3 regions of the Vreelandella neptunia genome follow, and region 2 is predicted to be linked to each of the others. Evidence: predicted binding sites of a transcription regulator. Region 2 holds the regulator's gene; each other region holds the start of a gene.
The links. The regulator LexA, encoded in region 2, represses DNA repair genes until DNA is damaged. The targets are predictions, from matches to a motif close to TACTGTNTANNTANACAGTA.

Region 1 (9,719 bases), 720 kb from region 2:
CCCTTGGCCAGTACGTCCAGAATGTCGCAGATCCAGCCTGCCAACGTACTACACTCTTGTTCACTGAAACCGCGCGTGGTCACTGCCGGGGTGCCAATACGCAGGCCAGAGGTGACAAACGGGCTTTGCGGGTCGTTAGGCACAGCGTTCTTGTTGACGGTGATGTGGGCACGACCCAAAGCAGCGTCGGCGTCTTTGCCGGTTACGCCCTGTTTGATCAGCGAAAGCAGGAAGAGGTGGTCTTCGGTGCCGCCGGAGACGATGTCGTAACCGCGATCGATAAACACCTTGGCCATTGCCTGGGCGTTCTTGACTACCTGCTGCTGGTAGGTTTTGAACTCGGGCTCCATCGCTTCTTTGAAGCAGATCGCTTTCGCCGCGATTACGTGCATCAAGGGGCCGCCCTGACCGCCGGGGAAAACCGCTGACTGCAGCTTCTTCTCGATATCAGCGTCGTTTTCCGCTGAGAGAATCACGCCACTGCGGGGGCCGCGTAGGGTTTTGTGGGTAGTGGAGGTGACCACATGGGCATGGGGTAAGGGGCTGGGGTAAACGCCCGCCGCTACCAGACCAGAGACGTGGGCCATATCAACCAGTAAGTAAGCACCTACTTCGTCGGCGATTTCACGGAACTTGGCCCAATCGACAATTTGTGAATAGGCTGAGAAACCGGCGATGATCATTTTGGGTTTGTGCTCGCGAGCAAGCTGGGCCACTTGAGCGTAATCAATTAACCCCTGCTCATCCAGACCGTACTGAATGGCGTTGTAGTGCTTGCCGGAAAAATTAGGCTTGGCACCGTGGGTCAGGTGGCCGCCTGCATCCAGGCTCATGCCTAAAATGGTGTCGCCTGGCTTAACCAGCGCTTGGAACACCGCGCTGTTGGCTTGCGAGCCGGAGTGGGGTTGAACGTTTACGTAGGTGGCGCCGAACAGCTCTTTGGCGTAATCAATGGCCAGGTTTTCAGCGATATCGACGAACTCACAGCCGCCGTAGTAGCGCTTACCGGGGTAGCCCTCAGCGTATTTATTGGTCAGCTGGCTGCCCTGAGCTTCGAGTACGCGGGGGCTGGCGTAGTTTTCGGAAGCGATCAGTTCGATGTGGGCCTCTTGGCGCTCCACTTCTTTCTGCATGGCATCAAACAGCACATCATCGAATCCGGCAATTGTCATATCGCGGCTGAACATCGGCGGGAACCTCGTAACGAGAAAGGGTCATCATGGGAGAAGCGAGGGCGCTATCATAACGCAGCCTGACGCGACTTTCATCGCATCCGCGTCAGGTCGTACATGAACGTGCTTCATGTTGCCTGGGGCATAAAATGCTGACCGAATGGACAATCAAGCGCCTTACGGGGCTACTCTAACTCAAAGGTAAACCTTAGCTGCTCTGCGCTCCCCATCGGGTTCATTATGAGCTGATTAAGGGTAAAGGGGTTGGGTAGCCCTACATTAACAGTGAGCTGCTGGGAATAACCGGCCATGATATCGACCATTGCCGTCATCAGTTTGGTGACCTGCGGGCCGAATAGCTGACCAAGCTGCTGAGCCTGAGCCAGGGTTTGGGAGATCACCCGCTCTTCGTTAACCCCCTGCTGGGCGGCTAGTTCGGTCGCTAAGCGCGGCAGCATGCCCTCATCGGAGTAAGCAACAACGAGGTCACCGCCATTCAGGGTTGCCGACTCCAAAAGCGCGGGGTTGCGTGTGGCCTGCTCGATAGTGGTGTCAGCAGGCAGTGTGATGGGAAGGTTCATGGTGAATTCCAGCCCGGCGGCGCCAGCCAAGGTCAAGGCACCTTCGGATATCAGCCGGTTCTCCTTGCCTGCTTCTTCCCAGCGGGAGTGGCTATATCCATCGGCTCTCAGTTGCCCGGTGCCCCCGGTAAGGACATTACTCAGGCTCTGAAATGCTTGGCGGTCTTCAGGGGGCACAAGGTGAATCAGTTCGGCGACATCGAAATAAGCTCCCTCAAAGCCTGCGTCGCCGCTATAGCTACTGCCGTTTACCCAGAGTCGTTCAAGCACAGCCTGCCAGTTGTCGCCGATCAGACTAAAGCCGTTCAGCTCGGCGTGCTCAACGCTTTCTTCACCGGTGCGGTCTAACCCGACCAGCTGTTCAATACGGAGATTCGCCAGCGCGAGTTCAGAGGTGATGCCACTCTCCAGGTCTGTGAGTTCGGCGCTGACGTCCTCTATTTCTAGAAGCTGCAGGGCGTTGCGACTCAACCCTTCCAGGGTAAACCCACTGATGTGGATTTGGCCTTCCGGGTAAGTCGTGTTCATGTCGTCCAAAACACTCTCGGTTACACCCCCATCTAGCCGGAGCGTGATATCGCGAGCGGTTATGGCCTTGAAAGCGACATTCTCCACTGCCTGATCCACGTCTTCGGTGGAGAATACTGCCCGGGATGGTTCGGGGAGCACTAGTGTCGCGATGCTGAGAAGTGGCGCTGATTGTGCTGCCTCCCTGACCGCGATGCCATCCATCACCACTTGGTCGGGGCGCTCATAGTCTCCTTCGACGCTGTAGCGCTCGATGGTAATCACATCACCATTGGTATGTGTGATCGCCACTTCTTCAGCGATATAGCGCTGCGTCGCTTCGTCTTCGTAAATACGGCTAAAGGTGAGTCTATCGTTTTCGCCTGCCATGCGTTGGCGGAGATCCGCTTCAAGCTGCTCGGACGAGGCACTTACCGTGCCTGAGAGCAACAGAGCCGAAAGCCCAGTGGTTAAGCGCCAGGATTTAGCGAAGACGTGCATGCCGTAACCTCCTTTTAAGATGCCTTAAGCATATCATTCCTATTTCCAATTTGGTCACTGCATATAAGGAAGGCAGCTGTGGGAGGGAGCTTTAGCTCGCGACTGTTCTGGCTGCCAACCCCATTCGACTAAGAGGTGCCAGTGGCACCCTTCGCCCGCTAAAGCGGCCTCCTACAATAAACTGCCAGCCTGATAGCGTCCCTTGTGGGAGGGAGCTTTAGCTCGCGACTGTTCTGGCTGCCAACCCCATTCGACTAAGAGGTGCCAGTGGCACCCTTCGCCCGCTAAAGCGCCCTCCTACAATAAACTGCCAGCCTGATAGCGCCCCTTGTGGGAGGGAGCTTTAGCTCGCGACTGTTCTGGCTGCCAGTCTCATCCGACTGAGGGGTGCCTGTGGCACCCTTCGCGCGCTGAAGCGCCCTCCCACAATAAACTGCCAGCCTGATAGCGTCCCTTGTGGGAGGGAGCTTTAGCTCGCGACTGTTCTGGCTGCCAGTCTCATCCGACTGAGGGGTGCCTGTGGCACCCTTCGCGCGCTGAAGCGCCCTCCCACAATAAACTGCCAGCCTGATAGCGTCCCTTGTGGGAGGGAGCTTTAGCTCGCGACCATCCGAGCTTCCAGTTCAAATGGAATCTAAAGCCAAGCTGCATTCCAAAAGCTGTAGTGGTTAATATTGGCGACAAGTCCTGCTCTTAAAGGGTTACCAACTATGTAGCGGGCAACAGCTTTTATATCTTCCTCTTTACGAATCATTCGATCATGAAAGCCATCCTGCCAAATACGCTCTCCAACGCCTAAGGAGACATAGCTTTTATAACGACGTACAGCTTCCGAGAGCTCGCCATTAAGCTGCAATAGCCAATGTATATGGTCAGGCATTACAACATAGGAAAGCGTGTTTGCAACCAGTGTGACACGGGGTTGATAGAAACTTTTGGAAGCAGAACAGGCATGCTCAAACGAGAGAAAGTAAGGATAGCGTTTTCGGGTAGCAACGGTGATCAAGTAGTGACCACCCTCTATGGAATACCTACCACGCCTCAGCGCACGGCTATTCTGCATTTTCTTAAAGCCCCAAACGATGATCATGCTCGGCAGCAACCTTAAAACCTAACTTTAACTCGCTAAAACTAAAGCTTTCAACCTTCTCAATGCTCTATAAGAATCAGCTTTAGTTCGCGAACACTTAAACTTCCAGCCCCCCAGTTCGCCCGCTAAAGCGGCCTCCCACAATATGCTCCCAGCCTAATAGCCCCCTTGTAGGAGGCAGCTTTAGCTCGCGACCCTTCAAGCTTCTTGCTCCCCCGTTCGCCCGCTAAAGCGGCCTCCCACAATATGCTTCCAGCCTGATAGCCCCCTTGCAGGAGGCAGCTTTAGCTCGCGACCCTCCAAGCTTCTTGCTCCCCCGTTCGCCCGCTAAAGCGGCCTCCCACAACATGCTTCCAGCCTGATAGCCCCCTTGTAGGAGGCAGCTTTAGCTCGCGGCCCTTCAAGCTTCTTGCTCCCCCGTTCGCCCGCTAAAGCGGCCTCCCACAACATGCTTCCAGCCTGATAGCCCCCTTGTAGGAGGCAGCTTTAGCTCGCGACCCTTCAAGCTTCCAGCCCCTCGTTCGCCCGCTGAAGCGGCCTCCCACAACATACATTCAGCTCTGTGGCTATATGCTATTCTCATCTGTTAAATGCTTTGCTTCTTCAATAAAACTATTGATGTACAAAAAAGTGTATCCATGACATCTAGCCCAGGGCGCGGTTGTAATGTATTCCAATCGTTTTAAGCGCAATGTGCACGTTACACGCCACGCGCGGGAACGTATGCAGCAAAGGGAAATTGATGAAGCACAGCTATGTGAGCTGCTAGAAACGGGTGAAACCCGCTATAAAGATCAAGCCAGGCTATGGATCGCTAAGCGTTCGCTCAGCGCACCGACAATCTTGTCTGTGCTGCAGTAGTATTAGAAAATCAGCTAATTGTAAAAACAGTGATGCACCATTTTGAATGGGAGGAAATGTCATGAGAACGACCTATGATGAGGCCGATGATATTTTGGTACTCCATTTATCCGAGAAGCCGATCACGAAAGAGGTTTCTCAAGATTGGCATACGCATATCAGCTATGCAGAAGACGGCTCAATTGCTGAAATTGTTATTTTGGATGCATCAAAGCAAGGTGCTTGGCCTTTGCTAAAAAGCCATGCTGCCTAAAGTCCAGTAACCTAATCACTGGGAGATAGCTCTAACTCGCAGCCATCCGAGCTTCCAGCCTGATAACCCCCTTTGTGGGAAGCAGCTTTAGCTCGCGACCCTTCAAGCTTCCAGCCAAACACCCCTATTCGCCCGCTGAAGCGGCCTCCCACAATAAACTGCCGGCCTGATAGCGCCCCTTGTGGGAGATAGCTTTAGCTCGCGACCCTTCAAGCTTCCGGCCGAATACCCTGTTCGCCCGCTGAAGCGGCCTCCTACAATAAACTGCCAGCCTGATAGCGCCCCTTGTGGGAGATAGCCTTAGCTCGCGACCCTTGCATTTTCCTTCGCCCTGCAAAATACTGTATATTTATACAATACACCAAGAATCAGGATGCCGACGATGCCGGGCCAGTCAGCTCACTTTACGCCAGCCTTGCCGTTAAGCTCTCAGCCGTTGCCTTATTTAACCTTTATGGGCCGCGCTGGTTTTAGCGGCTTTCCTTCGCCTGCTCAGGATTACGAGCCATGCACGCTGGATCTCAATACACGCCTGGTTAAAAATCCCACCGCAACGTTTTATGTCACCGCCACCGGCGACAGCATGGAGGGCTGGGGGATTTTTGAAGGCGACCTGCTGATTGTTGACCGCAGTATTGAGCCGCGCCTGGGGCATATTTTGGTCGCTATGCTGGAGGGCGAGGCGTTGGTTAAACGCTACGCGCTTTACCGGGGCACACCGCACCTCTGTTCGAGCCACCCAAACTACCCGCCGCTGCCCCTTGAAAGCAGCGACTGCCAGCTTTGGGGCGTGGTGCGCGCGGTGGTGCATGAGTACTTACGTTGAACAAGCTACTTACGTTGATTGAGAGGTGGCGATGATCGGTCTCGTCGATGCCAACAACTTCTATGTCAGCTGCGAGCGGGTTTTTCAGCCCAAGCTGGAAGGTAGACCTGTGGGGGTGATGTCAAACAACGACGGCTGCGTGATCGCCCGCTCAGCGGAGTTGAAAGCGCTGGATATCCCCATGGGCACACCCGCCTTCAAGCTTGAAGGGCTGCGCCGGCGCGGCGAGATCCATCTTCTGTCGTCTAACTATGAGCTCTACGGCGATATGTCGGGGCGGCTGACTCAACTGCTACGCGATGCCTGTCCAGAGGTTGCGCCCTACTCGATAGATGAGATGTTCGTCTATCTGGAAGGGTTAACCACAGAGCAGTGTGAGGGGCTGGGGCGGGAATTACGCCAGCGTATCCGCCGCTATTTGGGGTTACCGGTCTGTATTGGGCTGGCCCCCACCCATACGCTCGCCAAACTGGCCAATCACCTTGCCAAGCAAGCCCCTCACTACCAAGGCGTTTGCTTGCTTAATGGGCAGGATCACACTACGGAGGCGTTGCTCAAACGGACGCCGGTGGGCAGTGTATGGGGCGTCGGCCACCGGCTTGCCGAGCGTTTGGCCATTGGCGGTGTTAATACCGCCTGGGACTTGCGCGAAAGCAATGAAAAACAGCTCCGCAAGCGCTTCTCGGTGGTGCTAGCACGCACCGCGCTAGAGCTACGCGGCGTACCCTGTTTGGAGATGAACGCGTTAGATAAGCCCCGCGAGCGCATTATGACATCTCGCTCTTTCGGACAACCGACCGGTGTGTTTGCAGAGGTGCATAACGCGCTGCGCCGTCACGCGCAGCGCAGCGCTGAAAAACTTCGCGAGCAGCGCAGTTTAGCCCGTGCGGTGATGGTATTTCTCAACACTAACCGTCATCGTCGCGATCAGTTGCAATACTTCCCGCAGGAGCTGATCGCCCTGCCCTCACCCAGCGACGATACCCGGGTGATCCTTGATGCCGTCCGCCAAGGTCTTGAGCGGATTCATCGCCCCCGCTACCAATTTATGAAGGCCGGCGTAATGCTGCTGGATTTAGTAGATGCCGAACAGTACCAAATGTCGTTACTGCATCAACCTGCCCGCGATCGCCACCCGTTTTTGATGGCCACCATTGATCAGATCAACCAGCGCATGGGGCAAGGCACAATCAGCTTTGGCATGACGAATGCACCAGCCGCCTGGCAGTTACGCTGCGCCCATCGCTCTAATCGCTTTACCACACGCTGGGACGAACTAATGAAAGTGGGCACTCACCCAGGCGCTATCGATGCGTGTAGTTCGCGTACGTAACCGTTACCCTAGCGTTTATCGGATTTAACGGACGCCAACGCAGGAAGCGCTTTTTTCATGTCTCTGACTCGGCCAGATAAAGAGTACGCCCCAGCCCCTGGCTTAGCGCAGCGTTGGGCTAGCCGCTATGTACAGCGCTATTTACGCCGCCACCCGGCACTTGATTCTCCCGACCCACATGCCTTGAAGCGAGCACGGCGCTGGATCATCGCCTGGGCAGCGCTCGCGGGCCTGATTTCCGGCACCCTGATTGGCAGCGCCGAATGGTGGATGCGGGAATTTGCCACCGGCCACTGGGAGAACATGAATTTAAGGGAGCAACTTCCCTACTGGGCTGGCTATCTGGCCGTAGCAGGCGTTGTAACCGCACTGGAGATCGGCTTTTTATACTGGAACGCGCTGCGCGGCGTAGCGAATATTACCCGCTTGGCAGGTCTACGTTATGGGCAAACGGAAACGTTGGAGCCCGATATTCAGCTGACTGTTCACGGTGTTTCCCGGTCGGCGTTGGAGTATCCCAGCCCGGGTAGCCTTATTTATGGCGTCGATCCCCACGCCTACCTGCATGGTTGGAAGCTCACGCTTAAAGCGCTGCTTTATCGCTTAAAAATCAGCTTAAGCAGCTTTCTGCTGCGTTTACTGCTGCGTCGGCTATTGGGACGACTGACGCTGCGCGGTTTTCTGCCCGTATTAACCGGGCCGCTATACGCCGTATGGAACGCCTGGATTGCCGCACGCATTATTCAAGAAGCTTATTTACAGGCCCGTGGCCCCGCCCTGGTTAAGCACTTGATGGAAACGCTAACGAACAGCGATGAACACACCCGACGCCTAGTGGTCCAGGGCGTTGGCGAGCTTATTATGCGCAACCAACACCCCCACCCCAACCTGGTGCTGCTGTTGGCTCGCCTGCTGAATAGCCTGCCTGATAAACCACAGGCGATAGACGTTGATTGGCCAGCCGCGCTACAGGACTATGCGCAACTTACGGGTGAGTCACGTAAAGGACTGCTTAATGCACTTACCCAGGCGACGCTACTGAGCGGCACCTACAAAGGCTCACGCAAGCGGTTCTTAACAGAGGTGTTTGCAACCTGCCAAACGCCGCTGCGCAGCGATGAGGTCAAAGCTCAGCAGCAGCGTTTGTTTTCGGGGCAAGTGCCGTAGCGTATTACGCTGTTTTCAGCGCTTGGCGCAGCCGCGGGCTTAACGTTTCGCCCAGCACCACCATGGCGATCAGAATCGCCAAGAGCCACGGCCAGTGCACTGAAAACGTCACGCTATAAAGCCCTAGCACGTTGGCAAAAATCACCAGAATACCGAGCGGACTGACATAGCGAGCCATCAGCAGCCATAGCGCATAAAGGCGCGGGTTAAGGCCAAGCTCATCGCGCATGATATTGATGTTGAGCACAAAGCCCGCCATCACGACCGTGCCCAGGCCACCCAGCGGCATCAGCCAGCGTGACGTCAGGTAGTCTAGCCAGTCAAAGAACGTCTTACCCGCCAGCGTCCAATCGGCGCCGACATTAAACGAGAGCATCGCCGCCGTGCTGATCAACCACAGCACAATGCCCGTGCTCCACGCCGCCGAACGCCGCGAGAAGCCTTTGCTATCGCATAGCCACGATATCGTCGCTTCGACCATGGATATCGAAGAGGTGAGCGCGGCCATAGAGAGCATGATAAAGAAAAGAATGCCAAACAGAGTACCTAGCGGCATCGCTTGAAACGCAATGGGCAGGCTCATAAAGATCAGCCCCGGGCCCTCTCCAGGATCCATGCCATTGGCAAAAATAACCGGGAAAATGGCCAGCCCCGCCATCAGCGCAACCACCGTATCCGCCAAGGCAACGCCGAGCGTTGTACGGGCAATCGAGGTGTCTTTGGGCAGATAACTGCCGTAGGTCATGATCGCGCCAGCAGCCAACGAAAGCGTAAAGAACGCATGTCCCAACGCCGCCAGCATCCCCTCGCTGGATAGACTGCCGGTGTTAAACGAGAACAGAAACGCAAAGGCATCGCTAAAGCCGCCGGAGAATGCGCCAAACACAATCAGTACCAGTAGCATGATCACCAGGCCGGGCATCATCCAGCGGACGTTTTTCTCAATCCCCTCCTGTACACCTTTACCAACAATGACCATGGTCGCCAGCGTTACCAGCGTGCTCCAGAAACCTAGATTCCAGGGGTTGGCATTATTAGCGCCAAACACGGCCGCCAGTTCCTCAACGGTGCCGCCGCTCAAACCGCCGGTGAGCATTTTCCAGAGATACGAGAACGACCAGCCCGCCACCACGACATAAAATGATAGGATCATAAAGCCGCATAGCATCGACATCCAACCAAACAGCGACCACGCCGATGAACGCCCAGACTCGTTCACTACCCGGCGTACGGCATCAATTGGACTACCGCGGCCACGCCGCCCAAAGGCGATTTCGGCCATCATGACCGGTACACCCACAGCCAGGATACACAGCAGATAAACCAGCACGAAGGCACCGCCGCCGTACTCCCCCGTCATATAGGGGAATTTCCAGATATTGCCCAGCCCTACCGCAGAACCGGTGGCTGCCAACATAAATCCCCAGC
Region 2 (9,719 bases):
CTACGGCTATGACGATGCCTTGGCGGGGCGCAGCGATATTGGCGCAGTGGTGAGTTTTACCGGCCTTGTGCGTGATTTTAATGAAACGCCGGACGTCACAGGGTTAACGCTGGAGCACTACCCGGGCATGACCGAACGTACGCTGACGGAGATTGGTGAGCAGGCCTGGCAGCGCTGGTCGCTCCAGGCGGTACGAATCATTCACCGCGTCGGTTACCTGGGGCCCGGCGATCCGATTGTGCGCGTGCTGGTGGCTAGCGCGCATCGGCGTGAAGCGTTTGAAGCCTGCGATTTTATTATGGATTTTCTGAAAACCCAGGCGCCTTTCTGGAAGAAAGAGCACTCTACCCAGGGCGAGTATTGGGTCAAAGAGCGCCACTCCGACCAACAGGATGCCGCGCGGTGGGAATGAGTTTCCCGCGTCGCTGCTCGCAAAGACTTGGCGCTAGCGATTAGCCGCATTTTTCAAGATGGGTTGTTCGGGCATTTCGGCGGCCATAATCTGTAGGTGCACGTCGGGCAGGTGCTGCATATGCTCCGCTAACCAGTGAACCAAGCGGGGCTGCAATGCCTGGCGCAAGTCGGCAAGCGTCTCTGCAGCAATCTCATCAAGCTGATCGTCCAGCCAATCGCTAAAGCTATCTTCATCCAGCGGGCTGGCCCCCGAGGCATCCAGCATCAAGCGACCAATACGCGCCCATCCTGTCTCAGTAGCCGTCACCGGCAGCGCTAAGTATAAGCTGCCGCGACGGGCCTTGCTGGCGTCGTTTACCTCGAGGCCAGGGTGGGGTACCACACTGTTTTGACTGACAATGCAGGGCGGCTGCGGATAGCGCGCCTCACAGCGCAGCCCGTGGCTATCGAAGAAAATTAGATCACCATTCACCGGCGCTAGCGGCGCGCTAACGCCCAGCTGTTGGGCAATTGCCTGATGAGCCTGCTGGTGGCGCACTTCGCCATGCACTGGCATAAGATGCTTGGGTCTTACCCACTGGTAAAGCTTGATGAGCTCATCCTCAGCTGGATGCCCGGTGGCATGCAACTCAGGATGATTAACCTCGTCATAGATGCTGACACCTAAGTGCGCCAAGCGCTTTTTAAGCTGCTCAATGGGGCGCTCATTGCCGGGGATGGCTTTAGCCGAAAAGATGACGTTATCGCCCGGCTGAAGATCCACAAAAGGGTGCCGCCCCTGAGCTAGACGCTGTAGTGCAGCGCGGGGTTCACCCTGGCTGCCGGTGGCGATAATCACCACTTCATCCGGGGGGAGGTAACCTAAGTCATGATTGGGCACCAGCGGCGGTAAATCATCCATATAGCCAAGCCCACGTGCAACGCTGACCATGCGCTCCATAGAACGGCCCATCAAGCTGATGCGGCGGCCACATTGATGGGCTGCGCGCCCTATCGCTAACACCCGGGCAAGATTGCTGGCAAAGCAGGAGACCACTACGCGGCCCTGGCAGTTGCTGAGAGTTTTTGCCAGCGCCCGGGCGACGTCCCCCTCGCTGCCTGAGTGCCCGGGCATGGGGGCGTTAGTAGAATCGCCCACCACTAAATCAACTGGCGCAAGCGCCTTGAACTGGGCCGCGCTTATCGGCGTGCCGATGATCGGTTCAGGATCGAGTTTCCAGTCGCCGGTATGTAGAACGCGATAGCCTCCGGCCATCATGATCAGCGCACAGCTTTCGGGAATCGAGTGGGTTAAAAGCAGATAGCGCAGCGTAAATGGCCCGCTTTCCAACGCCTCGCCAGGTTCAATAACATGGATTGCTGCGCTGCTAAGCTGATGCTCGGCAAATTTTAGCCGCAACAGTCCGGCTGCCAGTGGGGTGGCATAAATGGGGCAGTTCCACATTGGCCAGAGCCAGGCGACCGCACCAATGTGGTCTTCGTGGCCATGGGTGATAAATAGCGCTTTGGGCACGATCCCTAGTGCTTTCGGCGTATCGAGATTGGGTACCTGCAGCGGCGAGTTGGGAAGATCCTGGCGGATCATCATGCCGCAGTCCACGGCTATCCAGTGCTCGTCATAGCCGTATAGCGTTAGATTCATTCCAATCTCACCGCAACCCCCCAGCGGCAAAATGCGCAGCGGTGGACGACGACGGGGACGAATTTGAACGCGTGATGAATGCATCTGTTATGAAAAACCTAAAAAGTAGTGACTTAACTATACGGGAAGGCAGGGGCGGCTAACAATCATCCTTGGCCTTCCGATACAATATGCAGCCTAAGCCGCTGGTTTGTCATAATTACCTTAGAAATAGGTCAAGAGTAGCTCACATGTCTCATTATTATCGTTTAGTGGTTTCCTGTCCTGATCGGGTAGGTATTGTTGCACGGGTTTCAAACTTTATTGCCCAGCAGGGTGGCTCCATCACCGAAGCCAGCCAGCACTCTGATTTAGAAACCGGCTGCTTTTTTATGCGCTATGAAATTCTGGCGGATTCGGTGGGTATGTCGGTGGAAGCACTGCGCGCGGCGTTTGAACCGGTGGCCAGCGAATTCAATATGCAGTGGTCACTGGTGGATACCCAGCAGCGTCGCCGCGTAGTGCTGATGGTGTCGCGGGAGTCACACTGCTTGGTAGATCTACTTTACCGCTGGCAGGCGGGTGAGCTGGATTGCGATATTGTTGGGGTTATCTCCAACCATGACGATATGCGTTCGCTGACCGAGTGGTACGGCATTCCTTACCACCATGTGCCGGTCGACCCCGACAATAAGCAAGCGTCGTTTGCCAAGGTTCAAGCTGAAATCGACAGCGCTCGCGCTGACTGCGTGGTGCTGGCGCGCTATATGCAAATACTGCCCCCCGAGCTGTGCGCGCGCTATGCGGGGCGAGTGATCAATATTCACCACAGCTTTTTGCCCTCTTTTGCCGGGGCTAAGCCTTACCATCAAGCCTACCAGCGTGGCGTTAAACTGATCGGCGCTACCTGTCACTATGTAACCGAGGAACTCGACGCAGGTCCTATCATCGAACAGGATATCCATCGTGTTAGCCACTGCCACACACCCACTGATCTAGTGCGCTTTGGACGTGATGTAGAAAAAGCCGTGCTCGCTCGGGGCTTGCGCTGGCACTTGGAAGATCGCGTGCTGGTGCACGGCAACAAGACAGTGGTATTTAGTTAACGCTCATCAACCCTAGAGGCCGCCATGTCATTTGCGCAAAGTGTACTAGCGCCCTGGGCGCTGCTGCTCACCTGGCTACTCTCGCTGGGCGTGATAGCGTGGACACTTTGGCGGCGGCCCTGGCAGGTATTGATCGAGGATACCGCGCTTCAGCACCGCTGGTTAGGCGCCACGCTGGCGGTGATGCTTATGTGGCAGCTTCGCGCGCAGGCGGTTGATTGGCTAACGCTGCACCTTGTCTTTACGGTATTGATGACACTGGTTTTTAAAGCGCCGTTAGCGCTGATCAGCAACGTGCTGATCAATATCGCCATGGTGGTGATTGGTCGCAATGAATGGATGTTGTTGGGGGCAAATGTGCTGGTTACCGGGATCGTTCCGGCGGCCGTTATTGGCACGGTATGGCGGCTGGTAGATCGCCGCCTGCCGGATAACTTGATGGTCTTTCTGTTTGCCTGCGGCTTTTTTGGCGCGGCGCTGGCAACGCTAGGGGGAGGTCTGGCGGCGGTAGTGCTGATTATCGTCGCAGGGACTGACCCTGAGGCGATCTACCTTGCCCAGGAGTACGCGCGCTTCCTGCCCTTGTTAATGCCTTCAGAGGCGTTTATTACCGGCATGCTGCTAAGTATTTTATTGGTCTATCACCCTAACTGGGTGGCCACCTTCAATGACCACCGCTATATCGACATGCAATAGTGTGGGGACTAGCAGCCTGTCGGGCTTGACCGATCGTCGCGAGAAGCACGGATTTTGAGCCAAATTTATCGATCGATTGAGGCGAATAGCGCGCTATTTAACGAAATCGATCGAATAAAGTTGGCCAAAATACCGGGATTCGCAGTAGATCAGTGTTAAGTCCGACAGGCTGCTAGCCGAGTGCCTGGCCGTTACCGCCTCGAATCACTCCGACTCCAACGCCTTCGATATCGAGGGATTGGGAGCGCAGGTCGATTTCAATGGGCGCAAAATCAGGGTTCTCTGCAAACAGCGTCACTTGATGCCCCTGGCGTTTGAAGCGTTTAACCGTTACTTCATCGTCTAAGCGGGCAACCACAATCTGGCCATCGCGCACTCGGTCGGTGCGATGAACCGCCAATAAATCACCCTCCAAAATGCCAATATCCTTCATGGAAAGCCCGCGCACACGCAGCAGGTAGTCAGCTTTGGGCGTGAAGTACTCAGCCGGTAGGGGGCAGTAACGATCAATATGTTCAGCGGCTAAAATGGGGCTTCCAGCGGCCACCTCACCGATCACTGGCAGGCCAGCGGGCAGGGGTTCAACGTTGGCAGCGGGTAACGCGGTGACTGCGCTATCGAGGGTCTCTTGAGGTTCCTGGTTGGGCAGGCGAATGCCTCGAGACGTGTTGCGGATAATGCGAATAACGCCTTTGCGTTCCAGCGCGCGCAGGTGCTCTTCAGCCGCATTGGGGGAGCGGAAGCCGAGTGCTTTGGCAATCTCAGCACGGGTAGGAGGGTAGCCAAATTCGCCCATAGTCTTAACGATAAAATCAAACACGTGCTGTTGGCGAGCGGTTAGCGGACGCGACATACCAGACTCCATAAATAGTGAATAGACAGTAACAAGCTAAATGTCGACTTAATCAATAAGTGTTTAAGTATACAGTATGTTCCTCTGTCCAGTATATGGCCTGTCAGTGCCTATCGACTATGTCTATACAATTTTCCTAAGAAACCTCTGATTAACTATTGCGCTCGACCATACGGCGTTAAAAATCGCCTCAAAATGCTCATTTACAACCCGTAAACTCCGCTTTTTCGTTGATTTTTGCCTTGTCTGGTCTTCGCTCATTACGTTAAACAGAGGCCCCTTAATCGTTTGAAACTAAGTTTCTGCTTATTTAACCTGCCACATTTTGTCAGTAAATCAAGCGTTGAGCCCACCAAGGTTATGGCATAGTATTTTGCTATGTTTTAAACACCTGTTTCCCTGGAGAGCGACATGGCTCAATCTGATACGGTGACCCGTATACTCGATACTGCTGAGGTGCTGTTTGCAGAGCGGGGTTTTGCCGAAACTTCGCTGCGCAACATCACTAGCAAAGCGCGCGTTAACCTGGCCGCTGTTAATTACCATTTTGGTTCCAAAAAAGCCCTGATTCAGGCCGTTTTTTCCCGCTATTTGGATCCTTTTACTCAGCGTTTTCATACCGCGCTGGATGAGCTGGAAGGCCAACACGCTGGTCGTGTTATTCCACTTGAAACACTGCTCGAAACCATGGCCACCACCGTTCTTGCGGTACCCGCCGAACGTAATAGCTTAAAAGTGTTCATGCGCTTGCTCGGTCTTGCCTACAGCCAGGCACAGGGGCATCTCAGGCGCTATATCCAGCAAGAGTATGGTGATGTGTTTACCCGCTTCACCGAGCTTGTACGTAAAGCAACGCCGGATCTGCCTGACGCTGAGCGCTTTTGGCGGCTACACTTTATGCTTGGGACGGTAATATTTACCCTTTCTGGCCTCGATGCACTGCGCGATATCGCGGAGAAGGATTACCACGAACAGGTCTCGGTGCGTGATTTGGTCAGACGCTTGCTTCCTGTCGTTGTGGCTGCCATGAATGCGCCGTTACCCATGACCCTTGAAGAAGCCAAACCTGAAGAAGGAAAACATGCGAACGCCTACGCTAGCTGAGCTACCTCCCACTGAGAATATCTGGCTGGAGATTGATACTACCCAACAGGCGCTGCGCTGTTGGCGAGGGCCTAAAGTGCTCCATGAGTGTGCAATCTCCTCCGGTGCTGCTGGAAGCGGGGAGCGCAATGGCAGTGGTAAAACGCCCCACGGCTGGCATTATGTGCGAGCCGCTATTGGTGGAGACATGCCCGAAAATGCGGTGTTTCGCGGTCGTCGCTGGACGGGCGAGACCTTTTCGCCCGAACTCGCCAAAGAGCATCCTGAGCGTGATTGGATTTTGACCCGCATACTGTGGCTGTGTGGCTTGGAAAAAGGCGTGAACCGCGGTGGTCAGGTGGACTCGCAAAGGCGCTATATCTACCTGCACGGGACGCCGTATGAAGAGCCTATGGGAGTAGCTGCGTCCCACGGCTGTATTCGTGTACGCAATCCTGATCTGCTCTATATCTTTTCGTTAGCGTTGCCGGGAACACCTGTTTGGTTGCACGGTGGCCGCCAATCCTTTGATTGACCTTTTTCAATTGTTTCAAAATCCATGATCACATGGGGAGGGTAGGTTGAAGCGAGGGTCTTTCGCTTCAGGGACGGCGAAAGTAGCGCCCATGGATGGGGTAACAGCGCCCTCGCGGAAACCTGCCCTCATCATCGAAGTTTATCGATTGCCAACTACGATTGCCTTGGCAAAACTACACAGATTTTGACACCGCTAGACGATCGTCTAGAATCATCGCCCCTTTTAATGGACCTATCACGATGACTCAACCGTTAGGCCCGGTCATGCTTGACCTTGAAGGCACCAAATTGACGGCTGCAGAAAAGCGCTTGCTGCTAGACCCGACGGTCGGGGGCGTTATTCTGTTTGCCCGCAATGTCGAAAATGGCTATCAGGTTCGCAAGCTCTGCAGCGATATTCGCCGCGTGCGTGCTGATTTACTGCTCGCCGTGGATCAAGAGGGCGGTCGCGTTCAACGCATCAAAGAGGGGTTAACACGCCTGCCAGCCATGGCGCGTATCGGTGAGAGCTACCGCACCACCCCGGAAGAGGGGCTGGCGTTAGCCAAAGATGCCGGCTGGTTGTTAGGTATGGAGATGGCTGCCTGTGGTTTGGATCTGAGCTTCGCCCCGGTATTAGATGTTGAGAGCGGTCTGTCCAGCGTTATCGGCGATCGTAGTTTTAGTAGTGACCCCCAGCACGTGGCGCAACTAGGTAGCGCCTTTATTCAAGGGCTTCATGATGCCGGTATGGCTGCTGTGGGCAAGCACTTTCCCGGCCACGGCGGGGTTGCGGCGGACTCCCACGTTGCCTTGCCAGTAGACGATCGCCCGCTGGAAGTGATTAAACAGCACGATCTTGTGCCCTTTACCCAATTAGCCCCGCAGTTAGATGGGGTCATGCCGGCGCACGTTATTTATAGTGCTTTCGATACGCGCCCAGCAGGATTTTCACCCAGTTGGTTGGGTATGTTGCGGGAATCGCTTGGCTTTAAAGGCTGCGTTTTTTCTGATGATCTGAGTATGGCAGGCGCCCACGAAGCGGGAGACCCCAAAGCGCGTGCCCAGGCAGCGCTGGCAGCTGGGTGCGATATGCTATTGGTTTGTAATGACCGGGCCGCTGCGCTTGAAGTGATGGAAGCATGCCAAGGAATCAATTCTAAACGCCCCGCTAAACTGCGTTATAGCCGAGCACGGCCAGACCTAGACGCGCTGAGTGCACTGGGCCGTTGGCGTCGTACTCATGCTAAGTTGGAAGCGCTAGCGGATAAGCCGAAGCCCAGCGCTGATTAAATCCCTTACTTAAATAAAGCTTTTCACCCGCCGTGGAGTTGGTAGATGTCAAAGTTGGATAAAGAAGCATTAGAGTCGCTGGACTCGATGCGCGAGCTGATGGATAACGCCGACTGCCTAATTTCTCAGCAAGAGGTAGAGAGGGCGCTGGATCGTATGGCGGAAGAGATTACTCGGGATTTAGGCGATAAACTGCCGGTTTTTTACTGCGTAATGAATGGTGGCTTGATTACCACCGGTCATCTGCTTACCCGCTTGGGCTTTCCGCTGGAAGTGGATTATCTGCATGCCACTCGCTACCGTAACGAGCTGCGCGGAGGCGAGCTGTTTTGGCGCGTTTCACCTGAAGTGCCCATGGCGGGCCGTCACGTAGTGATTGTTGACGATATCCTGGACGAGGGTGCGACCCTGGCGGCTATTTTGGCATACTGCGAAGAAGCTCAGGCCGCCAGCGTCACCACAGCGGTACTGGTGGATAAACAGCACAACCGCAAAGCCGTGCCCGGTTTGAAAGCTGACTACTGCAGCCTTGAAGTCGCTGACCGCTACGTGTTTGGCTTTGGTATGGATTACAAAGGCTACTGGCGCAACGCACCGGGGATTTTTGCCCCCAAAGGCATGTAATTCACTGGGGGCTTGCGCAGTTTATCACTTGCGTAGTTTTGCATTAGCGGGGCGAAAAACGCCTCGCTAAGCCTGTTTCAGCAATCATCCGCGTTGAAATCTCCTCCACCGAGAAGCGCGTCGCATCGATATACGGAATGTGCATGGTGCGGTAGAGCGACTCGGCCTGTTCCACTTCTTGTAGGCACTGATCCATTGAGCTATAGCGGCTGTTGGGGCGTCTTTCATTGCGAATTGCCGATAAGCGTCGCGCATCGATGGTTAACCCAAACAGCTTTTGCCGATGGGGCACGAGCGCTTTGGGTAACTTCAACATACCATCTTCATCTAAATCGTCTTCTGTCAGCGGATAGTTAGCTGCTCGAATGCCAAACTGCAGTGCCAGATAAAGCGAGGTAGGGGTTTTGCCGCAGCGCGAGACGCCAACCAGGATGATATCCGCTTTATCGTATTGGTGGGTGCGTGCACCGTCATCATTATCCAGCGCGAAGTGGACGGAGTGGATACGATCCATATAGACATCATCGCTGCCAATCGAGTGAGTGCGTCCAACGCTGTAGGAAGAGTGGGTCTCCAGCTCTTGCTCTAAGGGCTCCAGGAAGGTTGAAAAAATATCGACTTTAAACCCGGATGCCTGACGAATGACGTCACGAATTTGCTGATCCACAATGGTGTCGATAATGATTGGTCGATGACCATCGCGATTGGCCGTCGACTCAATAATCGCTGCTAACGCCTGCGCTTTTTCCAACGTATCGATGTAGGGCTTGGTCTGCATATCAATCTCAACATCGCTGAACTGGGCCAGCAAGCTTCGTCCTAAACTTTCCGCCGTGATGCCGGTACCATCTGAAATAAAAAAAGCCGTACGTTTCATAACTAAATCCACGGGTGAGTGATACGCCTATTGTGAGCCGAGCTGTTTGCCAGCACAACGTGCCATCTCTAATAGGGTTTTCTGCATCGAATACGCCCGACTACATAAATAGCCCAAAAAGCCCTGCTGTTGTAAAAATCCTCCACTCTCTTCGCTATTAGACCAATGGCGAATATATTGGCGCGGTGCTAGGGTGTCTCAATCAATTATCCATGATCGTCAAGGTCATGCAGATATCTATGAGCGAGGGGGTTACGTGGAAGAGTACATTCTGTGGTTCGATCAGTTGGGCATGGCGGACGTCGAACGCGTAGGTGGTAAAAACGCCTCGCTGGGTGAAATGATATCTAACCTGTCCGGTGCTGGCGTGACGGTTCCTGGCGGTTTTGCCACCACCGCCCACGCTTATCGTGAATTTCTCTCCCATGAAGGATTAAACGAACGCATTAATGCCACCCTGGCACGCTTGGACGTCGATGACGTTAAGGCGCTGGCCGAGGCGGGTCGCAATATACGCCAATGGATCATTGACACGCCGCTACCCCCTAGCTTTGAAGCGGCCCTGCGCGATGCCTACGGCCAGCTGCAGCAACAGCACCCGCAACTGAAAGTAGCCGTGCGCAGCTCAGCCACCGC
Region 3 (9,719 bases), 1.3 Mb from region 2:
TAGCCGGTTTCCAAGGGGTCGATGAAGACGGCAATATCACTACCCTGGGTCGCGGTGGCTCCGACACTACTGGGGTAGCCCTTGCTGCCGCGTTAGGTGCAGATGAGTGCCAGATTTACACCGATGTGGATGGGGTATACACCACCGACCCCCGTGTCTGCTCCAAAGCCCAGCGTTTATCGAGCATTACCGTGGAAGAGATGCTGGAGCTGGCCAGCCTCGGCTCTAAAGTGCTGCAGATTCGCGCGGTAGAGTTTGCGGGTAAATACAACGTGCCCCTGCGGGTGCTGTCGAGCTTTGAAGATGGCCCCGGTACCCTAATTGTTGCAGAAGCAGACCAAGACGAGGACGCTATGGAAGAACCACTGATCTCCGGTATCGCTTTTACCAAAAATGAAGCAAAATTAACCCTGCTCAATACCCCGGACGTGCCGGGTGTCGCATCGCGCATCCTAGGTCCTATTGCCGATGCCAATATCGAAGTTGATATGATTGTGCAGAACGTGGCGCCGGCCGGTGACTATACCGACTTTACCTTTACGGTTGCTAAGGGCGACTATAAGGCCACTAAAAAGCTGCTTGAAGAGACGGTGATCCCTGATTTAGGTGGCGGTGAGCTGCGTGGCGATGACAATATTGCTAAGGTTTCTTTAGTGGGTGTGGGTATGCGTTCTCACGCTGGCGTGGCGTCAAAAATGTTCCGCGTTCTCGCCGACGAAAACGTCAATATCCGTATGGTCTCCACCTCTGAGATTAAAATCTCGGTCGTTATTGATGAGAAGCATATGGAGCTGGCTGTTAACGCATTACACAAAGCTTTTGGTTTAGATAAGGCAGATATCGAATCTGAATAACATTTATGCCTTAAACCTTCTACGCTGAAGGGGTACTTGCTGCCGTGTGGTGGTGAGCTTTCTTTCAACGGGAGGTATAAGGTGTCATGGAGCCGGAGTCTTTGGTGATAGGCAACGCTATGCCGCATAATGGCGTAGTGTTGCCCCCGGCTGACATATCCCGTTGCATAAAACGTCTGAAAAGGAGATCAGCCATGCTCATCCTAACTCGCCGTGTTGGCGAAACCCTGATGATCGGTGATGAAATCACCGTCACCGTGCTAGGTGTGAAAGGCAATCAAGTACGTATTGGCGTTAATGCGCCTAAAGATGTGGCAGTTCACCGTGAAGAGATTTACCAGCGTATTCAGCGTGAACGAAACAGTGAAAACGAAGTGGAATAAGACTTGCGGGCTTGCATAATGACTCAATGCTCAAGGCGTAAGATTATATGTAAGATATGGCCGGTGCGAAAAAAATCCGTATAGGACTAGACACAAGTAGGCTAAATCGGTAATATTCGCGCCGTGCCGTTAAGGAGAGGTGGCCGAGTGGCTGAAGGCGCTCCCCTGCTAAGGGAGTATAGGGTTTATAGCCCTATCGAGGGTTCGAATCCCTCTCTCTCCGCCAACCGCATGGCCAGTACTTAGCTAGTAAGTGGTATTTAGTGAGTATGTGGTCACAAGGTATGCGCCCGTAGCTCAGCTGGATAGAGTACCTGACTACGAATCAGGGGGTCGGAGGTTCGAATCCTCCCGGGCGCGCCACCTTACTATAGAAGCAGATGTTCGATAAAAGCAGGTGTTAGTCATCTGTTGGTTAAAGCATTAAAAGTGCGAACAGCACATTGAAAATGTAAGCGCTAAAAACGTTAGACGCAACATTACGCGCCCGTAGCTCAGCTGGATAGAGTACCTGACTACGAATCAGGGGGTCGGAGGTTCGAATCCTCCCGGGCGCGCCAGATTCCAAAACCCGCTCTCTTATTGAGAGCGGGTTTTCTGTTTCCAGCCTGACCGGCAGTTTCTAGCCTGACCGGAAGTAGCTCGCGCCCCGGTCTTGCGATCGTGTGTAGCGCCCCCGCTTTGCGGTAGGGCGCTTTTTTTTGCCTGTTGATTGGGTAGGTGTGATCGAGAGGGGGTTAGGCCGGTTCGGCGTGCTGTTCGTTGACGACAAGGCTGTCGAGCAGTTGATCTAACTCGGTGAGGCGCTTTACACGCTGAAAATTGTGTTCGGCTGCACTGCTGCCTTGGCGCATTTGGGCGAGCCACTGCTTTACCAGGGAGGCCACAACGCGGTCTGGAAGCTGTTGGCGCTGAAGGGCGGCGTACTCTTTGAGCACGTTGGCACGCATCGCCCAGCTGCTTTCGGGGAGCCGCTCGCCGGTTTGTAGCCAGTGGCGAATGCGTGGCGCCAACCAGGGATCGGCCAGCGCGCTACGCCCTAGCATCACATCACTGCAGCCTGAAAGCGTGCGGGCTTTCCAGTAATCTTCCAGTGTCCAGATATCGCCGTTAGCGACCACCGGAATGCTCACCTGGCGGCGAATTTTGCCGATCCACTCCCAGTGTGCCGGTGGTCGGTAGCCCTCGTCTCGGGTGCGCGCATGAACGACCAGCTGGGCTGCACCGCCCGCTTCTGTGGCCTGAGCGCAGGCAACTGCTAAGCGGCGGTTAGCGAAGCCCAGACGAATCTTGGCGGTCACCGGGATTTCACCCTCTAAAGCGTCGTGAACGGCTTTAACCGCCTTATAGACTCGATCAGGCTGGCGTAACAGCGAGGCGCCGCCATCGTGCCGGTTAACCAGTTTGGCAGGGCAGCCGAAATTAAGGTCGATGCTTACCGCGCCTAAGCTAAGCGCCTGACGCGCATTAGCCGCCAGGGCGACTGGGTCAGAGCCTAGTAGCTGTAAATGTACGGGAATGCCGCTCGGTGTGGCCACAGGCGGTTGCTTAAGCTCGGGACAGTGCTTATAAAACACTCTTGGTGGCAGGCGGGCATCAACAACGCGGACAAACTCGGTGACCGTCCAGTCGAACCCGGCATGTCGGGTAAGCAGGTCACGAGTCAGTGCGTCGATCACACCTTCCATCGGGGCTAGGCCGATTCTGCCGTTATGTAGTAAATTAACAACCATGACTTCCACTATCGCGCCATTGCATTCTATTCTGGGTGTGGCAGGTTAGTGTATTCCCCTTACTGCGCCAAGCGCCTTTCTTCGTATTGGCATAATGATGTGCGTAAGAATGCACTTGAACGGTAGCTAAAGACAGTTTTGAAAACATAGGAGAGCGCCTTATGCAGGATCTAGAGTTATTGCAAGATGGGTTGGCATTGATGGCGCTCGGTATGGGCGTAGTGTTTGTTTTTCTTACTATTTTGGTCATTAGCGTTACGCTGATGTCGAAGCTTATTGGGCGTTTTCAACCCGTTCCCGCCGCGGTTGATACGGGTAAAAAACCGATGCCAGCTTCGGCTCCCTCTGCCCAAAGCGACGAGGTTATGGCAGTGATCAGTGCTGCAGTGCATCGTTATCGCTCAACGCGGCGTCGTTAACTTTCTCAATTTTTTTCATTTTGGCCCTCTTGTGGCTATTTTTTTGTTATTTTTACTACAAACTTACAATTCTACTACTGTGAGCCAAGACCATGAACGAACAAAAACGCCCACTAGGCATTACTGATGTCGTGCTGCGCGATGCCCATCAATCGCTATTTGCCACGCGAATGCGGTTGGACGATATGCTACCGATCGCCGAAAAGCTGGATCGCGTTGGCTACTGGTCGTTGGAAACTTGGGGTGGCGCCACTTACGACGCCTGTATCCGCTATTTGGGCGAAGATCCGTGGGAACGCATTCGTGCTTTGAAAGAAGCCATGCCCAATACGCCCCAGGCCATGCTGCTACGTGGACAGAACCTGCTGGGCTACCGTCACTACGCCGATGACGTTGTCGATAAGTTTGTCGAGCGGGCGAAAACCAATGGCGTTGATGTCTTCCGCGTTTTTGATGCGATGAATGATCCGCGCAATCTCGAAAGCGCCATCCAGGCAGTGCGTAACGTGGAAGGCCATGCCCAGGGCACTATCTCTTATACAGTGAGCCCGGTGCATACCCTGGATAGCTGGGTCGATCTGGCTAAAACCATTGCCGGTTTGGGCGCGGATTCATTGGCTATCAAGGATATGGCGGGGCTATTGACGCCCTACACGGCATTTGATTTGGTCACAAGGCTCAAGAAAGAACTATCGATACCGGTGCACCTACACTGCCACGCCACCACCGGTCTTTCTACGTCGACTATTTTGAAGGCGGTAGAAGCGGGTATCGATAACGTCGATACCTCGATCTCGTCCATGTCGATGACCTACGGTCACAGTCCCACCGAGTCAGTGGTCGCGATGTTGAAGGACACCGGTCGCGATACCGGCCTGGATCTTGACCTGCTGGAAGATATTGCCGGTTACTTCCGCGAAGTACGTAAGAAGTACGCCGCCTTTGAAGGCTCGCTGCGCGGTATTGATTCGCGCATCCTGATTGCTCAGGTGCCCGGCGGCATGCTGACCAATATGGAAGGCCAACTGAAAGAGCAGGGCGCGGGCGATAAGCTGGACGACGTGCTAAGCGAGATTCCCCGCGTGCGCGAAGATCTTGGCTTTATTCCGCTGGTGACGCCGACGTCGCAAATCGTCGGCACCCAGGCGGTAATGAATGTGATGATGGGGGAGCGCTACAAGTCGATCTCCAAGGAAGTCCAGGCGCTACTCAAAGGCGAATATGGCGCTGCCCCTGCCCCCTATAACGCCGAACTGCAGAAGCGCGTGCTAGAAGGCGGCGAGCCAATTACCTGTCGCCCGGCGGATAACCTCTCGCCAGAAATGGATAGACTGGCCGCCGAGTTGAAAGAGAAGGCCAGTGCTGAAGGCATTCGTTTGGCTGAAGGCAAGCGCGAAGTGGATGACGTTCTAACCTACGCGCTATTCCCGCAGATCGGCTTGAAATTCCTGAAAAATCGCGACAATCCAGACGCCTTTGAGCCTGTTCCCCAGGCCGCTGCAGTCAATGCTGAAAAGCCCCTCGCTAAGGTAGAGAGCAAGGCACCCGTGGCTAGCAGTGGCCCGGAAACCTACACCGTTAAGCTCAACGGTAAAGCCTTCGTGGTGGAAGTGTCTGAAGGTGGTGAACTGGGCGAAGTGCAGGAGCAAACGGCAGCCACTACTAGCGCCCCCAAAGAGGAAGTATCTGCACCCACTGGTGAGAGCATCGATGCGCCGCTGGCCGGTAATATCTTCAAGGTTAATGTACGCCCTGGCGATAAAGTCGCTGAAGGGGATGTGGTGATCATTCTTGAAGCGATGAAAATGGAAACCGAAGTGCGTGCCAGTATCGCAGGCACTGTGTCTAAGGTTAACGTCAGCGAGGGCGACAGCGTAGCCGTAGGTGATGCGCTGATCGAGCTCTAAGGGCCCCCCAGTACTGGATAAAAAGTAATGGATAAATTAGTAACGTTATGGGAAGGCTCTGGGCTGTATAACCTTGAGCTTGGCCAAGCCATGATGATTATGGTGGGGCTACTGCTGCTCTACCTGGCCATCTATAAGAAGTTTGAGCCGCTGCTGCTGGTGCCGATTGGCTTTGGTGGCATTCTGGCCAATATCCCAGAGGCGGGGCTAGCGATTTCAGCGCTCGATCAAGCGATTGAGGTGGCGAAGCCCGCGGTGCTACAGCAGATAGCGGCAGCGCTGGGCGCGACGTTGGATCCGCTAGCGAACGCGGAAGCCTGGCGTGAATCGTTAAAAGCGATTGCCCACGACGGCGTTGCACCGGATCAGGTGCGCGCCGCACGTGACATTGCCGTGGGCGTCGGCTATAGCGATGGCATGCTTTACAACTTCTATAAAGTAGCGATTGGCTCGGGTATTGCCCCGCTGATTATCTTTATGGGCGTGGGTGCCATGACCGACTTCGGCCCGCTGTTGGCCAATCCGCGCACGCTGTTTTTAGGTGCGGCCGCTCAGTTTGGTATTTTTGCCACGCTGTTTGGTGCCGTGGCGCTAACCTCGATGGGCATCATGGATTTTTCGCTCAATCAGGCCGCCGCCATTGGTATTATTGGCGGTGCCGATGGGCCGACCTCCATCTACGTCTCCAGCGTGCTGGCGCCGGAGCTGCTGGGTGCTATCGCGGTGGCTGCCTACGCCTATATGGCCTTGGTGCCGCTGATACAGCCGCCCATCATGCGTCTGCTGACCACCGACAAAGAACGTCAAATCAAGATGACCCAGCTGCGCCCTGTTTCCAAGCTGGAAAAAGTGGTCTTCCCGCTGATGCTGTTGATTTTGGTCGCGCTGTTTCTGCCCGATGCAGCACCGCTGCTGGGCATGTTCTGCTTCGGTAATCTGATGCGTGAGTGCGGCGTAGTCGAACGCTTGTCGGATACTGCGCAAAACGCCTTGATCAATATCGTGACGATTATTCTGGGGCTGTCGGTAGGCTCCAAGCTGATGGCCGAGAGCTTTCTGGCGTTTGAGACGCTGGGGATATTAGGTCTGGGCATTGTCGCCTTTGGTATCGGCACGGCTGCCGGAGTATTGATGGCCAAGTTGATGAACCTGGTGAGCAAAATGCCCATCAACCCATTGATCGGTGCCGCGGGCGTTTCCGCCGTGCCTATGGCGGCGCGGGTGGCGAATAAGGTGGGGCTGGAGTCCAACCCGCATAATTTCCTGCTGATGCACGCCATGGGCCCCAATGTGGCCGGTGTTATTGGGTCGGCAGTCGCAGCCGGGGTAATGATTAAATACCTGGGTTAATACTTAATGGGCTAATGCTTAACGAGTGACCAAATGAGCGCGGCGTACTGACACTTTCAGTATGCCGCGTTTTTTTGATGGGCTATTTCGATGGGCTATCTAGTGGGTGAGAATGTCGATAGCGCTCTTCAGGCGGTTTTCTAACGGGGCAAGATCAAGCGGACAGTCCCTTGGCCAGCCTATGGTCAGGCGAACGCCATCACCATCGTAGTCGGCTTGCTCAATAGGGATGTCGTGCTCTTCGCACCAGCCGCGGGCAATCGCTTCATTGGCAAAGGTAAGGCGCAGAGTGTAGGTGTCGCGCTCAACCACTTCCCGGGTAGCAAGTGTCTCAAGGGCATGGCTAACTGCCTGAGCGTAGGCGCGGGCTAAGCCGCCGGTGCCGAGCTTGGTGCCGCCAAAATAACGAATGACCACACAGCCGATCTGGCCCAGTTGGCTCCCCTGGAGTACCTGATACATGGGGCGGCCAGCGGTGCCGCCAGGCTCGCCATCATCGGAAAAGCCAATCAGGTTTTGCTCGCCGGGTGGCCCGGCAATGTAGGCAGTGCAGTGGTGGCTGGCATTAGGGTGCGCGGTTTTTGCCGCATTCAGCAGATTAGTGAATGCGTTAATATCGGGAGCGTGGCAGATCCAGGTGATAAATTGGCTCTTTTCTACTTCAATGTCAGCCGTATGCCATGACCCTGTGGGTAGCTCGGGAACCCGATAGCGCATTAATGCTCCGTGAAGGTAGTCTCACTTTTCACACCCATTACCATGCCGAGTACCTGAATATCCCGGTTGTGCAAAAATAGCGCTGGCTGCAAAGTATCTTCTGGCCATAGCTCCACGCCAAAGCGGCTGATAGTGAGCTGTCTCAAGGCGATTGTTTGCTGGTTTATTTCGGCAACGGCAGTTTCTGTCTGGGTATCGTGTTGATATCGCCGGATAATAATGACATCGCCATCGAACAAGTTGCAATCACACAGTGCATTGCCACGCACTTTGAGTGCATAGGTGTTGCGTCGGGTAACGCTAGGTGCCATCGCGTATGGGCGCGGTGCAGGTTGTCTACGGCCGAACGTAGCGGTAGGTGCTGCCATCGATAGGGTCATTATGAAATCTCCATTGCATGTTTTTTCATACAGTGGTTTTCATTGTAGACCTGTTTTTGCATACAGTGCTAGAGGTAATTGGTCTTAAGGCATCTTGACGGAGATCACGCTGCGACCCAGCGCCGCATTGTGTGAGTGGCGAGAAAGGGGCTTTACGTGTAGAGTTCGACGCGAAATCAATATGCCAGGAGAGACGCTTGAGCCTGTGTCTACAAGCCCGACAGCTTGCCTGTGAACGCGACGATCGTTGGCTGTTTCAAGGGTTGGATCTTGATATTCGCAGTGGTGAAATTGTGCGTATTGAGGGCCCCAATGGCAGTGGTAAAACCAGCCTGCTAAAAATTCTCTCCGGGCAGCTCAGCGACTATCAGGGCGAGCTGTTCTGGAATGGCGCTGCGATGAACGAGGCGCGTGAACATTTTCTGGCAAATTTGCTCTATTTAGGACACGCCCCAGGCATTAAGTCAGGGCTTTCCCCGTTAGAAAATTTAGCCTGGTATCAGGCGTTGAGCGGGGAGAACAGTAATGAAGAGCAGCGCCTGGATGCCCTTGAAGGGGTTGGTTTGGCAGGCTTTGAAGACGTGCCCTCCGGGCAACTCTCGGCAGGTCAGCAGCGCCGTGTAGCGCTGGCGCGCTTAACGTTAACACCGCGCGCCCTATGGGTACTGGATGAACCCTTTACCGCGATAGATCGACACGGCGTCGCTGATCTAGAGAAACAGCTGGTTGCCCATGCTCAGGCAGGGGGCTGCGTGCTGGTAACGACACACCACGAGTTAACCGCTTCACCGTTGCTCAGACGGATATCCCTAGGGTAGAAAGCAGGACTATCTCAGTTGGAAATAGCGGCTTAAATAACTCTCAACAACGTGGTGCCAGGGGAGGTTGAAGCGAGGGTCTTTTGTCATGGACGACAAAAGTAGCGCCCAAGGAGGGGTTTACAGCGCCCTCGCGGAAACCTTCACTGGTACCGATGCTTATCTAGGGGAGAGGAGAGAGGGTTGCACAGCTCTTTACATGGCGCTTCAAATAGCTCTTCACATGGCTCTTCACAAAGCTCGGAGACCCCTCAACAGGTTTCAGCAGTGCCACTGCGTGAGCATAATGGTGGGCTAATGACCGCAGTGAAGGCCACGCTCGTGCGTGACTTAACGCTATTGCTAAGACGCCGTGGCGAAGTGCTCAACCCGCTGGTGTTTTTTGCCCTGGTGATCACGCTGTTCCCGATCGCTATTTCGCCCGACCCTGAGCTGTTAGCGGTGATTGCTCCAGGTTTGCTGTGGGTCGCAGCTTTGTTAGCCGCGCTGCTTTCACTGGATAGCCTGTTTCGTAGCGATTATGACGATGGCAGTTTGGAGCAACTGCTATTGGCGCCGCAGTCGTTAGTCGCGCTAAGTTTGGCCAAAGTGGCCGTGCACTGGCTGCTCACGGGTCTACCGTTGGCGCTGATGGCGCCGATATTGGGTATTATGCTGGCGCTGCCGGCGGGCAGCTACGCCGTGCTGGCGCTGTCGCTTGCACTGGGTACGGCAAGCTTGAGTTTGATTGGTGCCATCGGTGCAGCGCTAACCGTTGGCCTGGCACGGGGCGGAGTGCTGCTCTCGCTACTGGTGCTACCGCTGTACATCCCGGTACTTATTTTTGGCGCAGGTGCGGTGCAGGCGGCCATTTTCGGAGAGGGTGTCTCCGCACACCTGGCTATCCTGGGCGCGCTGCTCGCCGCCTCACTCATGTTGGCGCCGTGGGCGATTGCCGCATCGCTGCGTATCAGTATTAACGGTTAAGGACAGGACACGCTATGTGGGCCTTTATACATAAGCTGGGATCACCCAAGTGGTTCTACGGCATTAGTGCCAAATTACAGCCCTGGTTTTGGAGCGCGGCGGCGCTGTTGATCGTCACTGGCTCGCTGTGGGGGTTGGCGTTTGCCCCTGCAGATTACCAGCAGGGTAATAGCTTCCGAATTATTTACGTCC

Region 1: a site for LexA is predicted at 5,305-5,324, ahead of SR894_RS05885 (LexA family protein). Genes of this name have one in related genera too.
Region 3: a site for LexA is predicted at 7,792-7,811, ahead of SR894_RS03145 (LexA family protein). Genes of this name have one in related genera too.

Annotation. Positions count from the first base shown of each region.
Region 1 is NZ_CP140255.1:1,277,665-1,287,383, reverse strand. Features, by position in the region: gene glyA (serine hydroxymethyltransferase) at 1-1,187, opposite strand, end outside; gene SR894_RS05905 (hypothetical protein) at 1,358-2,761, opposite strand; gene SR894_RS05900 (REP-associated tyrosine transposase) at 3,396-3,851, opposite strand; gene SR894_RS05895 (DUF4258 domain-containing protein) at 4,518-4,712, shown strand; gene SR894_RS05890 (DUF2283 domain-containing protein) at 4,774-4,965, shown strand; gene SR894_RS05885 (LexA family protein) at 5,348-5,791, shown strand; gene SR894_RS05880 (Y-family DNA polymerase) at 5,823-7,124, shown strand; gene SR894_RS05875 (LBF_2804 family protein) at 7,182-8,291, shown strand; gene SR894_RS05870 (sodium-dependent transporter) at 8,296-9,719, opposite strand, start outside.
Region 2 is NZ_CP140255.1:2,002,663-2,012,381, forward strand. Features, by position in the region: gene moaE (molybdopterin synthase catalytic subunit MoaE) at 1-412, shown strand, start outside; gene SR894_RS09320 (ribonuclease J) at 446-2,056, opposite strand; gene purU (formyltetrahydrofolate deformylase) at 2,287-3,141, shown strand; gene SR894_RS09330 (energy-coupling factor ABC transporter permease) at 3,166-3,837, shown strand; gene lexA (transcriptional repressor LexA) at 4,010-4,690, opposite strand; gene SR894_RS09340 (TetR/AcrR family transcriptional regulator) at 5,102-5,794, shown strand; gene SR894_RS09345 (L,D-transpeptidase) at 5,772-6,308, shown strand; gene nagZ (beta-N-acetylhexosaminidase) at 6,551-7,582, shown strand; gene SR894_RS09355 (hypoxanthine-guanine phosphoribosyltransferase) at 7,628-8,206, shown strand; gene ppsR (posphoenolpyruvate synthetase regulatory kinase/phosphorylase PpsR) at 8,250-9,083, opposite strand; gene ppsA (phosphoenolpyruvate synthase) at 9,340-9,719, shown strand, end outside.
Region 3 is NZ_CP140255.1:653,172-662,890, forward strand. Features, by position in the region: gene SR894_RS03095 (aspartate kinase) at 1-854, shown strand, start outside; gene csrA (carbon storage regulator CsrA) at 1,049-1,237, shown strand; tRNA gene SR894_RS03105 (tRNA-Ser) at 1,371-1,463, shown strand; tRNA gene SR894_RS03110 (tRNA-Arg) at 1,524-1,600, shown strand; tRNA gene SR894_RS03115 (tRNA-Arg) at 1,721-1,797, shown strand; gene SR894_RS03120 (tRNA dihydrouridine synthase) at 1,975-2,970, opposite strand; gene SR894_RS03125 (OadG family protein) at 3,132-3,389, shown strand; gene oadA (sodium-extruding oxaloacetate decarboxylase subunit alpha) at 3,482-5,296, shown strand; gene SR894_RS03135 (sodium ion-translocating decarboxylase subunit beta) at 5,324-6,646, shown strand; gene SR894_RS03140 (IMPACT family protein) at 6,746-7,363, opposite strand; gene SR894_RS03145 (LexA family protein) at 7,363-7,743, opposite strand; gene ccmA (cytochrome c biogenesis heme-transporting ATPase CcmA) at 7,941-8,561, shown strand; gene ccmB (heme exporter protein CcmB) at 8,859-9,527, shown strand; gene SR894_RS03160 (heme ABC transporter permease) at 9,542-9,719, shown strand, end outside.